3 regions of the Novosphingobium panipatense genome follow, and region 1 is predicted to be linked to each of the others. Evidence: riboswitches for the same ligand, from Rfam matches in the RefSeq annotation. Region 1 holds a riboswitch; each other region holds the start of a gene.

What was found. Region 1 has a riboswitch for cobalamin ahead of QOL62_RS04290 (TonB-dependent receptor). Riboswitches for the same ligand answer to the same signal wherever they lie in the genome.
Region 2: it holds a riboswitch for cobalamin, as region 1 does, so the genes downstream of both, QOL62_RS00860 (TonB-dependent receptor domain-containing protein) here and QOL62_RS04290 (TonB-dependent receptor) in region 1, are expected to answer to the same signal.
Region 3: it holds a riboswitch for cobalamin, as region 1 does, so the genes downstream of both, QOL62_RS14675 (TonB-dependent receptor plug domain-containing protein) here and QOL62_RS04290 (TonB-dependent receptor) in region 1, are expected to answer to the same signal.

What each region holds. Positions count from the first base shown of each region.
Region 1 is NZ_FXUI01000002.1:285,999-288,262, forward strand. Features, by position in the region: gene QOL62_RS04280 (energy transducer TonB family protein) at 1-310, shown strand, start outside; tRNA gene QOL62_RS04285 (tRNA-Ser) at 720-809, shown strand; cobalamin riboswitch at 989-1,230, shown strand; gene QOL62_RS04290 (TonB-dependent receptor) at 1,444-2,264, shown strand, end outside.
Region 2 is NZ_FXUI01000001.1:184,594-186,857, reverse strand. Features, by position in the region: gene QOL62_RS00860 (TonB-dependent receptor domain-containing protein) at 1-987, opposite strand, end outside; cobalamin riboswitch at 1,096-1,273, opposite strand; gene QOL62_RS00855 (cell wall hydrolase) at 1,475-2,264, shown strand, end outside.
Region 3 is NZ_FXUI01000011.1:21,804-24,067, forward strand. Features, by position in the region: gene corA (magnesium/cobalt transporter CorA) at 1-754, shown strand, start outside; cobalamin riboswitch at 868-1,058, shown strand; gene QOL62_RS14675 (TonB-dependent receptor plug domain-containing protein) at 1,259-2,264, shown strand, end outside.

The DNA.
Region 1 (2,264 bases):
GGTGGCCGTCAAGTTCAACTGCAGTGAATCCGGAGCGCCGGCTGGCGTCGCGCTCCTCAAATCGTCAGGACACCGTGATCTGGACCGGGAAACTTTGAGAGCGGTCAACAAGATTGCCACGCTTCACCCCCTCCCGCCCGGACTGAAGCATGACCAGTTGTATGTCGTCAGAGTACTGTACGCCAATTCCCACGGCGAGGCAGAGCGTCAACTTGCGAAGATGAGAGAAGAAGCCGCTCAAAGCAACGCGTGGTACAATCAAGGAGAACAGCTAGCCGGCGTTCTGGAGCTTGTCCCTTCAGGGGGGTAGTCCAGCAGACCAAGTCGTCCTTACACCACCTGCGCCCCGTTCTTCGGCTTCAACCCGATCCCCCGAAGGACGGGGCTTTTTTGCCGCATCATAAAAGGCCTACCGTCGCATGACACGCGTACAGCGGCTGCCTTGATTCCGGCAGCGCATACCCACCTGCCCCCCTGTCCTCTCGGTGAGATTTGGAAGATATCGACGCAATTGCTTCGAGCAGTGGCGGACAGACCTTGTATGCTCCGCAAAAACAGCTAGGGCACTCAACCATCAGACAGACCGAAGAGTACCCGGCCTATCTGTCTCCCGAAGCGCCAGCCCCGAAGGGAAGGCACAGAAGGCGACGCGCACCAAGCGGTTCCATCTTGATGGCGAACCGACGAAAGTGCAGGATCGGCAGGACTAGACGGTATGCGGACAGGTGGCCGAGTGGTTTAAGGCAGCGGTCTTGAAAACCGCCGTGGGTGCAAGCTCACCGTGGGTTCGAATCCCACCCTGTCCGCCAGCCTCTTCCCGGCAAACACGTCCCTGCGTTCTTTATATTCAGGGGCGACAAGCGCTCGATTTCGCCGCGCAGGCGATTGCCATACCATCGTATCGTCTGGGCGTGCCCGAACGATGCATTCTGCGATTGGCTTTCCTCGCACAGCGCCCTATGAGCGGCGGCGAATGTTCGCGTGTGCGGACGTTCATGATCGCGCTGGTGTCCGAGAGGACTTAAAACGGGAACGCGGTGCGGATGGTTCACGCCATCCCAATCCGAGGCTGTCCCTGCAACTGTGAGCGGTGAGCGAAGTGCACATTGTCGGCCGTGCCATCGGCAGACAGGTCACTGGATCGAACGCATGAAGATGCGAGATCCGGGAAGGCCGTGCATCAAGCGATGACCCGCAAGCCAGGAGACCTGCCAGCGCACCGGTCGCTCTTGCCTTGATCCAGGGGATGGTCACGGCACGGTCAATCTCCGTCTGAGCGACGAACCTTGCGGCGGGGCCGCATCGGTGCGCGATCGCGGGCGACATGCGCCCGCCCGTGGGCGTGCGCCGACCGTTCGTTCGTCCGTTTGCCTCACCGGCTGACGGGCTGCCGGCGGCACGCCCCTGCCCTGACGTTGCTCGGCGTGCGGAGGCTTAACAGCCGTGACCAAGACTTTTGTTTCCCTGATCCCACTCTTGGCGGCAACGCCGGCGCTGGCCGAAACCGGCGCGACGGACGACACGAACATCGTCGTTACCGCATCGCGTTCGGGCGATGCCATTCCGGCCGACCTGATCGGCTCCTCCATTACGGTTCTGGACAGCGAAGCACTTGAGAATCGCCAGACGCGGGTCCTGTCCGACGTCCTGCGCGACGTTCCCGGCGTCGCCGTGAATCGGACGGGTGCGATCGGCGGCCTGACCCAGATCCGCATCCGCGGTTCGGAAGGCAATCATGTGCTGGTCTTCATCGATGGCATCAAGGCGTCCGACCCGTTCCACGGGGAATTTGATTTCGGCACCCTCATCGCCGATGAAGCCGCCCGCGTCGAAGTCCTGCGCGGCCAGCAGTCGTCGCTCTATGGTTCGGATGCGATAGGCGGCGTCGTCACATATACCACGCTTTCGGGACGCGAAGCGCCCGGCTTCACCGCGCGTGTGGAGGGTGGCTCATTCGGCACGGTTTCGACGGCAGGTCGCGCTGCGGGTATTGTGGGCGATACATTCGACTACGCCCTATCCGGTAGCTATCTCACCACCGAGGGCTATCCGACCGCTCCTGCGGGAGACCGCGATCTGGGTTCCGACAGTCTCGGACTGTCGGGCAAGCTGAACTGGACGCCGACGCCGGACTTCAAGGTCACCGCCGTTGCTCGCTACAGCTATACCAAGGCCGACCTCAACGATCAGGCGATCGACGACTCCTCGCCGGTCGTGCGTGGCTATCCGGTCATCACCACAATCGATACGCCCGGCTCATACTA
Region 2 (2,264 bases), on a different contig from region 1:
GAGGAGGCTGGCCATCTCCAACGGCGTGAAGCTGGCCTGCGCTTCCAGCCGCTCGGTCCGGCCGTTGGTCTCGTACGGGCCGAAGACCGCATCGTCCGAAACCCGGCGGGTGTCGTTGAGGCCGTAGCCGAAGCGCGCGCTGAGGCGACCGGCGGCATCGGCATAACGCAGGTTCGCGTAGCCCAGGGTATCCCGCTTCAGGCCGACGTGCAGCGCGTCGGCGCCGGACGCGTCGTAATCGTAATTCGCCTTGGTGTAGAACCCGCCCGCATCCGCCGAAAGCCCGGGAGCCAGTTCCAGCGAGAGGCGCGCATTGGCGTTCCGGCTCTCGAAGCCGTCCTTCTCCGTCCCGCCGCGCCGCTCGTTGAACGCGGAGAAGCCGTCGCCCTTCATCCAGTTGGCACCGAGAACCACCCCGACGGGGCCGACAAGCCCGGAGGCCGACACGTTCGCCTGCCTGCGATCGCGCCAGCCGTACTCGGCCTGCCCACGCGCGCTCCATTCCTCCGTCGGCTCGGCCGTGATAAGGTTGATGACCCCTCCCACCGCGCGGCTCCCCCACAGCACGCCGGATGCGCCGCGCACCACCTCGACACGATCGAACTGCGCGATCGGTAAGGCTCCGAAATCGAACCCGCCCCCCACGTCGCCCGGATCGTTGATGCGCACGCCATCGATGAGCACGAGCGACTGCGCGTTCTCGGCACCGCGTATGAAGACGCTCGACGGCTGGCCAAAGCCGCCGGACTGCACCACCGAACTGCCCGGAAGGCGGGAGAGGACGTCCGTGGCCGAAATCGCCTGAACGCGCTCGATCTCGTCGCGGGTGACGACGCTCACCGACTGGCCCACCTGGGTCAGCGGCGTTGGCTCACGCGTGGCGGTCACGACGATATCGGAGCGCCCACCATCAGCGGGCGCCATCTCTTCCGCTTGGGCAACAGGCGCCATCGTGAGCGCTGTGGCAAGCATAAACAGGTACTTCATGTGGCCTCCCGACCTTGAACGTGCTCTTGCCGTTCATGGCGGAGGCGTGCGAGCCGGACCTTTCGGCGCGACACGCTCGCTGCAACCGGTACACCCCGTCCGATTGCGGAACGACCGTCAGCGGGCAGGTCTCCTGGCTTCCGGATCGCCGGTGCGCCCTCACCTTCCCGGCCTGCGGCCAGTGGCTTGTTGAAGGCCCCTCCCCGGTCACAGTTGCGGGGGCAGCGCCGGCAATTGCAGCCGGCTTCCCTCTTAGGCCCTTGCAGGCACCCATGACGTGAGCGCGCGGATAGTCGTGCGCCGCCCACTTGGCAAGCCGCTCCGGCGGTGCCGCATTCCCGCCGCGCAAAGAGGCGGCCGCTTTGGAGCAAATCGTAAACCTTTGCTGATAGGAGCCACCCTGTACCGCAACGGGACGGCTCCGAAACGGCAGGATGCGCCATCCGGCCACTTGCAGTAGGCGACGCTCGAGATTGAAAGGAAACGCGTGCCTGCTCCCCCCGCCTCCACCGAACGAGACGCCGCAGAGGCGCATCGGATGGAGCGCGAGCAGCTCGTGGTCCAGAGGCCCCGTGACTTCGCCGCACGGTATCCGCGCCGCGCCCGGCCGGTCGGACGGCGTCCACGCGGGCGTGAGCGACATTGGATCTACGTCATGACGGCGGCCATGACGGTCGCGCTGCCCGCCTTCGCGGCGCCCGATGAGTGGGGCGATGACTGGGGGCGCTTCGCCGTCGCTGACGCCGCGCTTTCCGAATCGGACCCGCAGCCGATGCCTTTCGAGCAGGCCGGTGCAAGTTTTCCGGGCTCCGCCTTCTACTATCTTGAAGCGGAGACGCGCCCTCTGCAGATCGGCGAGGGCATCCATTCGGACGCGGACGATCGGGCAAGCGGCCCGCTGCCTTTCGCCCGCCCCCTCTTTATCGACAGGTCCGGCGTCGATCGCACCCGCGCGCTCCAGTGCCTCACGGCGGCGATCTACTATGAAGCGGCGAGTGAGCCCGACGCAGGCCAGCGCGCGGTCGCGCAGGTCGTGCTCAACCGGGTGGCTCATCCCGCCTATCCCGGCACGGTGTGCGGCGTCGTCTACCAGGGGTCGGAGCGATCGACCGGGTGCCAGTTCTCCTTCACGTGCGACGGGTCGCTGGCGCGCCGGCCGCAGCCGATGTTCTGGGAGCGGGCCCGGGCCGTCGCGCGTGCTGCGCTGGCGGGCTATGTCTATGCGCCGGCGGGGCTCGCCACGCATTACCACACTGTACAGGTCCGGCCGTACTGGG
Region 3 (2,264 bases), on a different contig from region 1:
CGATGTCTACCGCGACCAGTTGTTCGTCACCGCCCGCACTGCCGAACTCGTGGAAGACAAGATACACTACGGTGAGATCCTGATCTTTGTGGGGCACAGCCACATCATAACCGTGCGCCACGGTCACGAACGGGAGTTCTCAAAGCTGCGCGGCGAGCTGGAGCAGAAGCCCAGCATGCTGCAGAACGGCGTGGGTTACGTGCTGCACGCCATTCTCGACTATATCGTCGACGGCTATCTTCCAATCATCGAGACGATCGAGGAAGATACCCTCGCGATGGAGCGGCGCACGGTCGACAACTTCCTGGGCCGTGACGAGATCATCCGCATTTTCAGCCTGCGCCGTGAACTCATCCGTTTTCAGCGGGTGCTCATCCCCATGGGCGAGGTCGCCGCCAAGTTCGTCCGCAGCGAGCTGCCCTGCATCGATCCGGATGCCCGCCCCTACTTCAGCGACGTGAACGATCATGTTCGGCGGGTGCAGGCCATGGCGGAAGCGCTCAGGGAAGTGATCAATTCCGTATTTGAATTCAGCAACCTTCTGGAGCAGCAACGGACCGGCGCCATTACCCGCCAGCTTGCCGCCTGGGCGGCGATCCTTGCGGTGCCGACCGCCATCGCCGGCATCTACGGCATGAACTTTCGCTACATGCCCGAGCTTTCGTGGCGCTATGGATATCCTCTGGTGCTGATTGTCATCGTGGTCATCTGCGTCCTTCTGTTCTGGCGCTTTCGCACGCTGAAATGGCTCTGACCCGACCGATGCAGGGAGCCGTGTCCCTCGCTGCGACAGGGCTCGGAAGCTGGCCCGGCGATATCGCCGTTGCCTGGCGGCACGACCACTTGCGCACACCGCGGGCGTGAAGTAGTAGCCGCGCCGCGACAGGTTCCTCGAGAGAGGATCAAAAGGGAACCCGGGTGAAAACCCCGGGGCTGCCCCTGCAACTGTAAGCGGCGAGCCATCCAGCCATTTGCCATTGGGATCATCGGTCCTGAGAAGGCGGCCGGAACGGCGCTGACCCGCAAGCCAGGAGACCTGCCTGACGCAGTCGTTCTTCATCCGGGCAGGGTGCACCGGGTGTTCGAGGGCCCTCCCTTCCGGTGAGGGTCATCCCTCGCGCAACGACAGCAACTGCCTTGCCGGTTTGTCCGTGCAGGGGAGCGTCACGCCGTGCCTGCTTCGCGGGACTCTTCGCGCACGCTCCCTTGTGACGGCCGCCCGGCGGGTTCGACGCCGTTTGCAAGAAGGGACTTCATCTTGCGCCATACACGAACACTGGCGACCCTGCTCGCCTTCTCCGCTCTCCACGCTGCGCCCGCCCGGGCGGAGGAGGATGCTGCGGACGGGAACATCATCGTCACAGCCTTCCGCACGCCTGTTGCACAGGAGCAGAACGCTTCCAGCGTCACCGTCCTGGACGAGGCGGCCATCATACAGGCACAGCCCATCGCCGTGACCGACATCCTGTTGCGCACACCCGGCGTGAGCCTGTCCCGCAACGGCGGCTACGGCACGGCGACGTCTCTCCGGGTTCGCGGTGCCGATGCCGGACAGACCGTGATGGTCATCGACGGGATGCGCCTTGCCGATCCATCGGCCACAAGCGGCGGGTATGGCTTCACCAACCTCTTCCTGGACGATATCGACCGCATCGAGATCCTGCGCGGCCCGCAATCCATCCTGTGGGGCAGCGATGCCATCGGCGGCGTGGTCAACGTCACCACGCGCAGACCACAGAAAGCGCTGGAAGGCAGCGCCGCCTTTGAAACCGGAACGCACGAGACCGTCTCTGCCCGGGCGGGAGTCGGCGGCACCAGTGAAGCCATCGACTGGCGCCTCGCCGGCTCCACCTTCACAACGAACGGCATTTCAGCGCGAGCCAACGGAACCGAGGACGATGGCTACTCCCGGCAGGCCGCCAGCGGCACGGCCACCATCAGGCTGGCGCCCGGCGTAGCGCTCGACCTGCGCGGGTACTGGTCGGACGCAAGCAACGATTTCGATGCCTTCAACGGCGATTCCGCCGCCTTTGGCACGACGCAGGAGTGGTCCGGCTATGCCGGGCTTAACTTCGCGCTGTTCGACGGCAAGCTCTCGAACCGGGTCGCCGTGCTCCAGACTGAAACCGACCGGCGGAACTATGACCCCGCCCGTTCCATTCGCCAGCTCACCTTCGACGCTCACGGCCGCGTCCGCCGGTGGGAATATCAAGGGACGTACCATGCAGCGGACCAGCTCGCGGTCGTATTCGGGGCTGAACGCG